DNA from 2 places in the Serratia sp. Nf2 genome. Region 1 is predicted to be linked to the other one. Evidence: predicted binding sites of a transcription regulator. Region 1 holds the regulator's gene; the other holds the start of a gene.
What was found. Region 1 encodes PurR, which represses purine synthesis genes. Its sites were predicted from a motif close to CANGCAAACGTTTGCNTG; they were not measured.
Positions count from the first base shown of each region.

Region 2: the regulator PurR is predicted to act here: its motif matches at 1,700-1,717, upstream of purT (formate-dependent phosphoribosylglycinamide formyltransferase).

Region 1 is NZ_PYTW01000003.1:142,672-148,357, reverse strand. Features, by position in the region: gene cfa (cyclopropane fatty acyl phospholipid synthase) at 1-78, opposite strand, end outside; gene punC (purine nucleoside transporter PunC) at 423-1,634, opposite strand; gene punR (DNA-binding transcriptional activator PunR) at 1,758-2,702, shown strand; gene purR (HTH-type transcriptional repressor PurR) at 2,699-3,724, opposite strand; gene C9411_RS08465 (YnhF family membrane protein) at 4,049-4,138, shown strand; gene sodB (superoxide dismutase [Fe]) at 4,200-4,778, opposite strand; gene C9411_RS08455 (C40 family peptidase) at 4,978-5,686, opposite strand, start outside.
Region 2 is NZ_PYTW01000001.1:495,970-501,655, reverse strand. Features, by position in the region: gene C9411_RS02380 (glycosyltransferase) at 1-115, shown strand, start outside; gene C9411_RS02375 (YoaH family protein) at 186-431, shown strand; gene purT (formate-dependent phosphoribosylglycinamide formyltransferase) at 466-1,644, opposite strand; gene cspC (cold shock-like protein CspC) at 1,891-2,100, shown strand; gene dbpA (ATP-dependent RNA helicase DbpA) at 2,248-3,630, shown strand; gene C9411_RS02355 (YebG family protein) at 3,719-4,042, shown strand; gene yqfB (N(4)-acetylcytidine aminohydrolase) at 4,082-4,390, shown strand; gene yebF (protein YebF) at 4,462-4,821, shown strand; gene C9411_RS02340 (lipoprotein) at 4,878-5,441, opposite strand; gene C9411_RS02335 (AarF/ABC1/UbiB kinase family protein) at 5,594-5,686, opposite strand, start outside.

The sequences.
Region 1 (5,686 bases):
CAGACCGAGCATTTCGTGCGCGATACGGTACCACTGATTGTCCTGGATGCTCAGATCTTCTATACACGATGAACTCATAGCTTCTCCATCACCTTCTTCTGACTGATGACCCGTTAGGAAACAGCTTAGACAATTTCTGCGGGTGCATACGTTTACCGGCGGAAAATAGGCCCGCGGCGTCTGATATCCGACTATGAACAGAGGAAATTTAAAGAAACGACCCGGCGCGAACGGCGCGGGATAAACGCATCCTTAAAAAAAGAGTGTGACGCAAAGCGCGTACACAAGTGCTAATTGAGATATAGAGATTATAAGGTGTTACTTTACAAGGTTGTTTTTGAGTATAGGCGTGCCGAGGCGTTGACTCAACTGTAAATCGCACTCGGCACACATATTCTTTAAGTGATTATTAAACTTGGTAATTATGACGCTGAGTTAGCATGTTCCCGCTGCGCTTTTTGCTGCGCGTCAGCCGCTTTTCCCCGCTGCAGGAAATACCCCAGCGCGGCCAGGATCACCGTCGATACCATTACCGTCACCGTCGCCAACAGCGGCTGGGCAATGAACGCCGACACCAGCATGCTCGCCACAAAGCACAGCCCCAGCTGCAGCGTATTTTGCAGCGCGGCGGCCTTGCCACTGCTTTCCGGGAACGGCATCAGCGCATTCGCCACCATTATCGGGTAGCCGGCGCCGTTGACCAGCGCCATCACGCAGAACGGGATCAGCAGCGTGGTGAGCGTCGGTGCGGTCAGGGTCGCCACCAGATACAGCGCCACCATGCTGACACCATAAGCTACCAGCAGCCACGGCAGCAGGGTTTTGCCATTGATGCGCTTGAGCGCGGCACGGCAGCCATAGCCCCCCAGCAGGAAAGCCAGCGTCTGCGGCACATAGCTCAGACCGATGTCGCTCGGGCCATAGCCCATATCACCGAGGATGAACGGCGAGCCGGTCAGCCAGGCGAAGAAGCCTGCCGAGCAGGCGGCATACATGGCGACGTTGCCGCTGAACACCGGGGATTTCAACAGTCGCCAGAAGCTGACGCCGTTTTTTGGCGCCTCGGCGGTGGGCTGCGTTTTGGCGCGCTCTTTGAGCATCAGCGTCGGTAGCAGCAGCAGTACGGTGATGGCCAGCAGCACGGCGAAGATCGCGCGCCAGCTGGCGTGGTTCAACAGCCAGGCGCCCAGCAGCGGCGCCAGCGCCGGCGACAGCGCGACCAGCGGCATGATGGTGGCGAATACGCGGTTGGCCTGGCCTTCGCGATAGCGGTCGACCACCAGCGCTTGCCAGATGGCGGCGGCGGAACAGACGCCGACGGCCTGAATAAAGCGCAGGATCCAGAGCTGCACGGCGTTCTCTACCCACAGCATGCCCAGGCAGCCGAGGGCGAACAGCGTCAGGCCGATCAATAATACCGGTTTGCGGCCCAGGCGGTCGGAGAGCGGCCCCCACAGCAGCTGCGCGAAGGCGAAGCCGGCCAGGAAGATGCTCAGGCTGGCGCTCACCGCGCCGGCGGAAATTTGCAGTTCCTCCCGCATGGCGCCGAAGGCGGGGAGGTACATATCGGTCGCCAGATAACCCAGCATGCTCAGGCCGGCGAGGTAGAACATAAAGCCAAAGGAATTTCGCATGGTATTTCTCGTTAATATTTTAGTGTCGCAGGTTTTTAGCGCCGGCCAGTGTATCCGGCTGGATCTCTGCTTGTGAAACGGTAATATTTGCAAAGTGCTGTTAAAAAAATTGAAGGCAAAGCGATGTGGTCTGAATATTCTCTTGAAGTGGTCGACGCAGTGGCGCGTACCGGCAGTTTCAGCGCGGCGGCGCAGGAGCTGCACCGGGTGCCGTCGGCGGTGAGCTATACCGTACGGCAGCTGGAGCAATGGCTGGCGGTGCCGCTGTTTGAGCGGCGTCACCGCGACGTGGAGTTGACGCCGGCCGGCGCGTTGTTTATCAAGGATGCGCGAGTTGTTATCAAAAAAATGCTCGACACTCGCCGCCACTGTCAGCAGGTGGCTAACGGGTGGCGCGGCCAGCTGAATATCGCGGTCGACATCATCGTCAAACCGCAGCGCAGCCGCCAACTGGTGCTGGATTTCTACCGTCATTTCCCCGACGTCGAATTGATGCTGCAACCCGAGGTGTTCAACGGCGTGTGGGATGCCTTGGTGGACGGCAGGGCGGATATGGCGATCGGTGCCACCCGTGCGGTGCCGGTCGGCGGCGGCTTCGCCTTCCGCGACATGGGCTATATGAACTGGCTGTGCGTGGTCAGCCCGCAACATCCGCTGGCGCAGTTGACGGGGCCGCTGAATGACGATCAGCTGCGGCCGTATCCTTCGCTTTGCCTGGAGGACACCTCGCGCAATCTGCCCAAGCGCGTCACCTGGACGCTGGATAACCAGCGGCGGCTGGTGGTGCCGGACTGGACTTCGGCGCTCGACTGTTTGTGCGCCGGGCTGTGCGTCGGCATGATGCCGGCGCATCGGGCGCTGCCGCGGGTGCAGCGCGGTGAGTTGAAGGCGTTGCAGCTGCAGCAGCCGTTTCCTGCCAGCCCTTGCTGCCTGACCTGGCAGCAGGATAAACCGTCACCGGCGATGAGCTGGCTGCTGGCGTATCTGGGCGATGGGGAAACGCTGAATCAGGAGTGGCTGAGCGAGGTGGAACCGGAAGCCGCGCAGGCTTCCGGCGCGGGGGATTAGCGGCGGTAGTCGATGAACGGGCCGTCGGCGACCGAGCGGCGTTCGATCAGCTTCGGATGCACTTCGATCACCTGCGACTCTTCGCGTTTGCTGATAATGCGATCCAGCAGCATGGTGAAGGCCATTTCGCCCAGACGCTCTTTCGGCTGGTGAATGGTAGTCAGCGCCGGGGTGAAGTAGCGGGCGTTGCGCACGTTGTCATAGCCGATCACAGAAATATCCTGTGGCACCCGCAGCCCCAGCTCGTCGGCCGCGCAGATGGCGCCCATCGCCATGATGTCGCCGCCGCAGAATACCGCGGTCGGCCGCTGTTTTTGCGACAGGATTTGGTGCATCGCCTTGTAGCCGGACTCCGGCTCAAAGTCACCCTGGACGATCCACTCTTCGCGGATGTCGATATGCGCTTCCTGCAGCGCCTTCATAAAGCCCTGATGACGGCCGCCGCCGGTGTTGCGCGACAGCTGGCCCGGAATGGCGCCGATATCGCGGTGGCCGCGCTCGATCAGGTAACGGCCGGCCAGATAGCCGCCTTCGAACGCGTTATCGATGATGGTATCGGTGAAGTCGCCGCGCGCAGCGCCCCAGTCCATCACCACCATCGGGATATTACGGTAGTCTTCCAGCATGCCCAGCAGCTGATCGGGGTACTCGGAGCACATGACCAGCAGGCCGTCGACGCGTTTTTGCGCCAGCATCGCCAGATAGGCGCGCTGCTTATCCATATTATTGTGTGAGTTGCACAGGATCAGGGTGTAGCCCTTGCTGTAGCAGCTGTTTTCCACCGCCTCGATCACTTCGGCAAAGTAGGGCGCTTCGCTCGAGGTGGCCAGCAGGCCGATCGACTTGGTGTGATTGACTTTCAGGCTGCGCGCCACGGCGCTCGGCGAGTAGTGCAGTTCTTTGATGGCGGCCCACACGGCCGCTTTGGTCTCTTCGGCGACGAAACGAGTCTTATTGATGACGTGCGAAACGGTGGTGGTGGAAACGCCCGCGCGTTTGGCCACATCTTTAATCGTTGCCATGTAAGGAATGACTCCTGAACTCACATGTTTACAGCATGTAAGTGTGATGTTAATCGTTTGCCTACGTAGATCCTTCTCCAGAGAAGCGAAAACTGAGTTTTTAGTGTGTTGAAGTCTTCAGCGCTTAATCAGGAGGGGCATGGATGCCGGTACGCAGTTGTGAACTGCGAATTTTGTCGCATATTGAACAAAAGTGGAAGAGGTAATCGAGATTATAAACCGGGAAATGATAACAAGATTTTATCGGCGAACTGTGGGAAAATGATTTGACGTACTAATTGTGCGCCTTTTATCCTTAGGAAAGCCCATTTTAAAGGAGTTGTCATGGATACCGAATTGAAGATGTCGCTGTTCACCACCGTCTGCGCGTTGGCGGTCATTATCGCTTTCAGCTTCGTTGCCGCGTTGAACTGATTTACCCCCGGTTATAAAAAAGGCGCAGCCTGGCTGCGCCTCATCACCTCAGAACCTGCGCTTACGCTAGGTTTTCCGCGGCGAAGGTCCAGTTGACCAACGCCCAGAAGTTTTCCAGGTATTTTGGACGCGCATTGCGGTAATCGATGTAATACGCGTGTTCCCACACGTCAACGGTCAGCAGCGGTTTGTCTTCACCGGTCAGCGGGGTGGCCGCGTTGGAGGTGTTGACGATCGCCAGCGCGCCGTCCGGTTTTTTCACCAGCCAGGTCCAGCCGGCACCGAAGTTTTTCACTGCGGCATCGGTGAACTGCTCTTTGAACGCAGCGAAGGAGCCGAAGGATTTGACGATCGCCACCGCCAGTTCGCCCTGCGGTTCACCGCCGCCCTGTGGCGACAGGCAGTGCCAGTAGAAGGTGTGGTTCCACACCTGCGCGGCGTTGTTGAAGACGCCGCCGTCAGAGGTCTTGATGATCTCTTCGAGCGATTTGCCCTCGAATTCGCTGCCTTTCACCAGGTTGTTCAGGTTAACCACGTAGGTGTTGTGGTGTTTGCCGTAGTGGTATTCCAGGGTCTCGGCGGAGATGTGCGGCTCGAGCGCGTTTTTCTCATACGGTAATGCAGGTAATTCAAACGACATTGCTTCCTCCTTTACAGCGCCATTCGCTTCCCGCCGGGGCGAGAGTCATATGGGCCGTTTTTTATTGTGGTCTTTCAATCTTAACAATTTTCATCATAAAAAACAGGAAGAAAAGCGAGAAATGCGCGTGGGGTGGTGCGATGGGCGAGAGCTTGAACAGGCGGTTGCGACCCAGGCCGCAACCGCGCAGAGCAGGGCATTAACGAATGGTTTTCGGCGTCACTACGCGGCGTGCGCCGATGTAGTGGTTCTGCCAATAGTCATTGTCGAGCTGGCTGATGCGGATCTCTTCGCCGGTGCGCGGCGACTGGATGAATTTGCCGTTGCCCAGGTAGACGCCAACATGGTCCGCCACGCCGCGGTTGTTGATGCGGAAGAACACCAGATCGCCGCTTTCCAGTTCGCTTTTCTTGATCGGCGCCGCGTCGCGCAGGTGATACATTTCGTTGGCGGTGCGCGGCATTTTGATTTTCACCACGTCTTTATAGGCGTAATAGATAAGGCCGCTGCAGTCGAAACCGGTGCGCGGCGAACTGCCGCCCCAGCGATAAGGCTTGCCCATCTGATCCATCAGCTTGGCCATCGCGGTCTGCTTGGCATGCTGGTAGCGTTTTTTGTGCGCCGGGCTGAGTTTTAACGGCTTTTCGTCACGCGCCAGTTTGGCGGTGGCCATACCGGCTTCGCGGTGGCGACCATAGCCTTTTTTATAGCCCTTTTTCGGCGGGGTGACTTTAATCTTGGCGGTTTTCTGTGCTTTGGCCTTGGGTTTGGCGCTGGCGATCTTTTTCGCGCTTTTCTCGCTTTTCGCCTTGGCGGTCTTGGTTTTTTTCGCAGGGGCCGTCACTTTGGCTTTTTTAGCGGCTTTGTCCGCTTTCTTTTTTCTGCGGTCATCGGGCCGCGCTTCATTA
Region 2 (5,686 bases), on a different contig from region 1:
CGACAGAGCGATGTTCGCTAATGCGCGCGGCCTGAAACAGGGGTGGCATGTCATGCTGTGGCGGCATCGGCTGAAGCAGTGGCGCAGCGATAGCGGCTGTTCGCAACCGGTCTGAGGCACAAGACGTTGGGATCCGCCGCGTTAGCGCGTATACTCCTTCTCCCTTTTGCCGGAGAGAACGACACATGCATGCAGGTATGCCATTACTGAGTCACGCGGAGCAGCAGGAAGCGGCGGATCGTATCCATCAACTGATGGAGCAGGGCATGAGCAGCGGTGAAGCCATTGCTCGCGTTGCGCAGGAAATTCGCGAGAAGCATCAGGGCGCTCAGGTTGCGGTACTGTTCGATGAGGATGATGAAGACGAGCAGCATGAGGCCGCACCGGAGGCGTCGCGGGATGACGATGCTGAAGATGACGAAGACTATTGACGTTATCGGGGCCGCGTAAGCGGCCCCGTGAGTATCAGCCGTTGACCGCCACGGCGGCGGCGGCTTGTTTTGCTTGCTCCACCGCCTGTTCCGTCGTGCTCGCCGTCGCCAGTGCTACGCCCAGGCGACGCTGCCCGGCGATCTCCGGTTTGCCGAACAGGCGCAGCTGGTTGTGCCCGCGCAGCGCGTTTTCCAGGCCGCTGAAGCGCACATCGCTGCTGGTAAGCTGTGGCAGGATCACCGCCGAAGCGGAAGGGCCGAACTGGCGGATGGCGCCAATCGGCAACCCGAGAAAGGCGCGAACGTGCAGAGCGAACTCGGACAGATCCTGTGAGATCAACGTGACCATGCCGGTATCGTGCGGGCGCGGTGACACCTCGCTGAAGATCACTTCGTCGCCACAGACGAACAGCTCCACGCCGAACAGGCCGAAACCGCCCAGGGCTTTCACCACCTTCTCCGCGATAGCCTGAGCACGGCTCAACGCCGCGGCTGACATGCGCTGCGGCTGCCAGGATTCGCGGTAGTCCCCATCCTCCTGACGATGGCCGATCGGCTCGCAGAAATGCACGCCGTCCACGGCGCTGATGGTCAGCAACGTAATTTCAAAATCGAATCTTACCAGCCCTTCGACGATCACCCGGCCGCCGCCGGCGCGGCCGCCCTGTTGGGCGTAATCCCAGGCGCTTTGCAGCTGCTCAGGCGTGCGGATCAGGCTTTGTCCTTTGCCGGAAGAACTCATCACCGGTTTGACGATGCACGGGTAGCCGATGTGCTCGACCGCCTGCCGGAAAGTCGCCTCGCTGTCGGCAAAGCGGTAGCTGGAGGTGGGCAGGCCAAGTTCTTCCGCCGCCAGACGGCGGATGCCTTCACGGTTCATGGTCAGGCGCGTGGCTTCGGCGCAGGGCACTACGCGGTGACCCTGGCGTTCAAGTTCGACCAGCATGGCGGTAGCGATCGCTTCGATTTCGGGAACGATATAGTCCGGCCGCTCTTGTTCGATAACGGCTTTCAGCGCGTCTCCGTCCAGCATATTGATGACGTGGCTGCGGTGCGCCACATGCATGGCGGGGGCGTCGGGGTAGCGATCGACGGCGATCACTTCCAGGCCGAGGCGCTGGCATTCAATGGCGACTTCTTTACCCAGCTCCCCGGAGCCGAGCAACATAACGCGGGTGGCGGAAGGGCGCAGGGCGGTTCCAATCGTTAACATAGTTTCGTACCTGGATCGGTGAAAGTAAGCGGATTGATGATCGGCGGGCAGTATATACGAAAACGATTGCGTTCACAGCCGCCGCGCCAAGTTTGTTGCTAACTTACTGTTTTTATGACAAGCAGAAATATTTGCCCTGTATGGACGATTGTGCGTTAATAAGCGACGGCGAAAGAAGGCCTACATATAGCAAGGTTTTCGCGTCTCGTGCCGTCAAGGCAGGTTTATCAAGTAAAGGAAACACAAATGAGCAAGATCACCGGTCACGTAAAATGGTTCAACGAAAGCAAAGGCTTCGGCTTCATCACGCCTGCCGACGGTTCTAAAGACGTTTTCGTTCATTTTTCCGCTATCGTTAGCGATGGTTTCAAGACCCTGGCTGAAGGCCAGCAGGTTGAGTTCTCCATCCAGGACAGCCAACGTGGCCCTGCCGCCGCCAACGTCGTTGCTATTTAACGACTGAGCCGCCGAGAAACCCGCCGCCGGCGGGTTTTTTTATGCTCGCACCCCGTAACGCCGCCCATCTCTGTTATCATTTAGCGCTGATTCGGCGCCAACCTGCGGGCGCGCCGCCATTCCATTCGTCATATAAGAGTTATCGCCGTGAGCACAGTTTCTTTTTCTTCCCTGCCGCTGCCAGCCGAACAGTTGGCCAACCTCAACGAACTGGGGTACGCCAAAATGACGCCGGTACAGGCCGCCGCGTTGCCCGCCATCCTGCAAGGGAGAGACGTGCGCGCAAAGGCGAAAACCGGCAGCGGTAAAACGGCGGCATTCGGCATTGGTCTGCTGAATAATATCGTCGTCGCTCAGGTCGCCACGCAGGCGCTGGTGCTCTGTCCCACCCGTGAGTTGGCCGATCAGGTGAGCAAAGAGCTGCGTCGCCTGGCGCGTTTCACGCAAAACATCAAAATCCTGACGCTGTGCGGCGGTCAACCGATGGGGCCACAGCTCGATTCGCTGGTGCACGCGCCACACATCGTGGTGGGGACACCGGGACGCATTCAGGAGCATCTGCGCAAGAAAACGCTGCTGCTGGACGAGCTGAAGGTGCTGGTGCTGGATGAGGCCGACCGCATGCTGGACATGGGCTTCGCTGACGACATCGACGATGTGATCAGCTATACGCCGCCGCAGCGTCAGACGCTGCTGTTTTCCGCCACCTACCCGACAGGCATCGAACGCATCAGCGATCGCGTTCAGCGCCAGCCGCTGAGCGTCGAAGTGGACGATGACGAAGCGCAGACCGCCATCGAACAACGCTTCTATGAAACCACGCGCGATCAGCGCCCGGCGCTGCTGGTGTCGGCCATTCGTTATCATCAACCCGCGTCCTGCGTAGTGTTCTGCAATACCAAACGCGATTGTCAAACGGTGCTTGAGGCCCTGGAGGCCCGCGGCATCAGCGCACTGGCGCTGCATGGCGATCTGGAGCAGCGCGATCGCGACCAGGTGTTGGTGCGCTTCGCCAACCGCAGTTGCCGGGTGCTGGTGGCGACCGATGTCGCCGCTCGCGGGCTGGACATCAAAGAACTGGAGCTGGTGGTTAACTACGAACTGGCGTTCGATCCCGAAGTGCATGTGCACCGTATCGGTCGTACCGGGCGCGCCGGCTTGAGCGGGCTGGCGATCAGCCTGTGCACGCCGCAGGAAATGGCGCGGGCGCATGCGATTGAAGACTACCTGCAGATGGCCGTCGATTGGGCACCGGTGTCCGAGCTGAGCGGGGCGGCCAACGGCTCGCTGGAGGCGGAGATGGTAACGCTGTGCATCGACGGCGGCCGCAAGGCGAAGATCCGCCCCGGCGATATCCTTGGTGCGCTGACCGGCGATGCCGGGCTGACGGCGGCGGAAGTGGGCAAGATCGACATGTTCCCGGTGCACGCCTACGTCGCGATCCGTAAAGCCAGCGCGCGCAAGGCGCTGCAACAGCTGCAACAGGGCAAAATCAAAGGCAAGAGCTGCAAGGTGCGGCTGCTGAAATAAGCCGAAGGCGGGCGGCGGTTTGCCTTCCCGCCATTATCTATTTATACTGTATATATTTACAGTAATTTGAGTATTTGAGGACGCACGCATGGCGGTTGAAGTTAAATATGTGGTGGTGAGAAACGGTGAGGAAAAAATGACTTTCGCGAGCAAGAAAGAAGCCGACGCCTACGACAAAATGCTGGATTTGGCGGATAACCTCGGAGAGTGGCTGCAACAGGCGCCGCTGAACCTGGACGACGAACAGCGCGAAGGGCTGAGTTTCTTCCTGGCAGAGAATAAGGATGCGCTGGGTCTGATTCTGCGCGGCGCATCGCCGGCGGAAACCGCTAAAAAACCGGCGGAAAACAAAGCCAAAAAAACGGTCTCTAACTCAAAAGAGGGATCTGCGTCAGAAAAGCAAGCGGCATAATGACTTATGTTGCGGTGTTGTGATGAAAAAGGATCTAAAATGAGCCGTGAAATAACTTTCTTCAGCCGCTTTGAGCAAGACATTCTGGCCGGGCGTAAAACCATCACCATTCGGGATGCCAGTGAATCGCACTTCGAACCGGGCGAGGTATTGCGCGTAAGCCGCAATGAAGACGGCGTATTTTTCTGCTTTATCGAAGTGCTGTCGGTAACGCCGGTGCGTCTGGATGCGCTGACCGAACGCCACGCACAGCAGGAGAACATGTCGCTCGGCGAACTGAAGCAGGTGATCAAGGAAATCTATCCGGGCTTGGATGCGCTGTTTGTCATCGAGTTTGTCAAACGGTAAACCCGTTGCCGAAACCCTGTTGTGAGCCAGGGATGGGCGCCCGGATAGCGCTAATCACAACGGGAGGAGAGATGAAAAAAACGGGTTTGGCTATCGCCTTGTTGGCCATGATGGGAGCATCGACTGCGGTGTGGGCGCAGGATCAAGAGCAACGCACCGCCAAGGTGGGGCAGTGTGCCGGTCTGCAGCCGGCGGATATTGCCGCCCAGGTCAAGCGTGATTTCTTGCAGAACCGCATTACGCGCTGGGAGGCGGACAAAAAACTGCTGGGCACCGCTACCCCGATCGCCTGGGTCAGCCCGGATGCCATCACCGGCAAGGATCAGGTATGGCAGGTGCCGCTGACGGTGCGTGGCACCAAAGTGGATAAAACCTACAATGTGACGCTCAACTGCAACACGGGCGAGATCGCCTACAGCGCGCCGCAGTAATCGTTTTCCGCAATAAAAAGCCCGCCTGGCGGCGGGCTTGATGCATCAAGACGCGGTCAGTCGCTAAACGGTATCACCAACTCACCCGGTTTCACTTCCAATCCCTTCGCCAGTTTTTTCGCCAGCGCTTCGGTTTTGCTGTTGTCAGGATTCAGCACATAAGCCGGCTTTTGGTCGAAATAAGACTTCAGCGACTGGTTCAGATATGGCGTCAGCGCTTTCATCACCGTCTGCATTTTTTCCGGCTGCACGCTGTAATCGGTCAGTTCCATGTCTTTCAGGTAAATGGCGCCCTGTGCACGGTCGTACACCGGCTGCGCTTTCAGCGTCAGTTTCAGATCCGCCGCCTGCGGGCCGAGAATCGACGTGATGTTGACCTTGGCGTCGCCGGAAAGGGTGACTTTACCCGGCTCGCTGCGGCCGATCTGGCTTTGCAGCTGCGTCAGCACGATGTTGGCGTCCACCAGGCCGGGCACGCCGATCTGCTTCTGATAGTCGTTGTGCTTTTGCAGGTAATCATTCACTTCCTGCTCGCTCAGAGTGTACTGGGTCAGTTGATTGCAACCGGCCAATACGCCGGCGAACAGCAGGGCGGCTGCGCCCATCAGGATCTTCTTCATTAATGCCTCATTGCGACTGCTGGCGAAAAGTGCTGCAGATAATTGATTAATCATTATAAACGTTCCACCTGTGCGTGAAAACGGCAGAAGGCGATGTGCTGAGGATAGTGCGCGCAAAAGCGGGCGACACCTATCGGATAACGCCGAAAGCGTCAGCGCCGCAATCGCAGCGCCAAGAGCACCACGCCGGCCAGGCAGGCCGCGCTCCCCAACAGCGGGAACAGCGGAATGCCCCACAGCCGCAG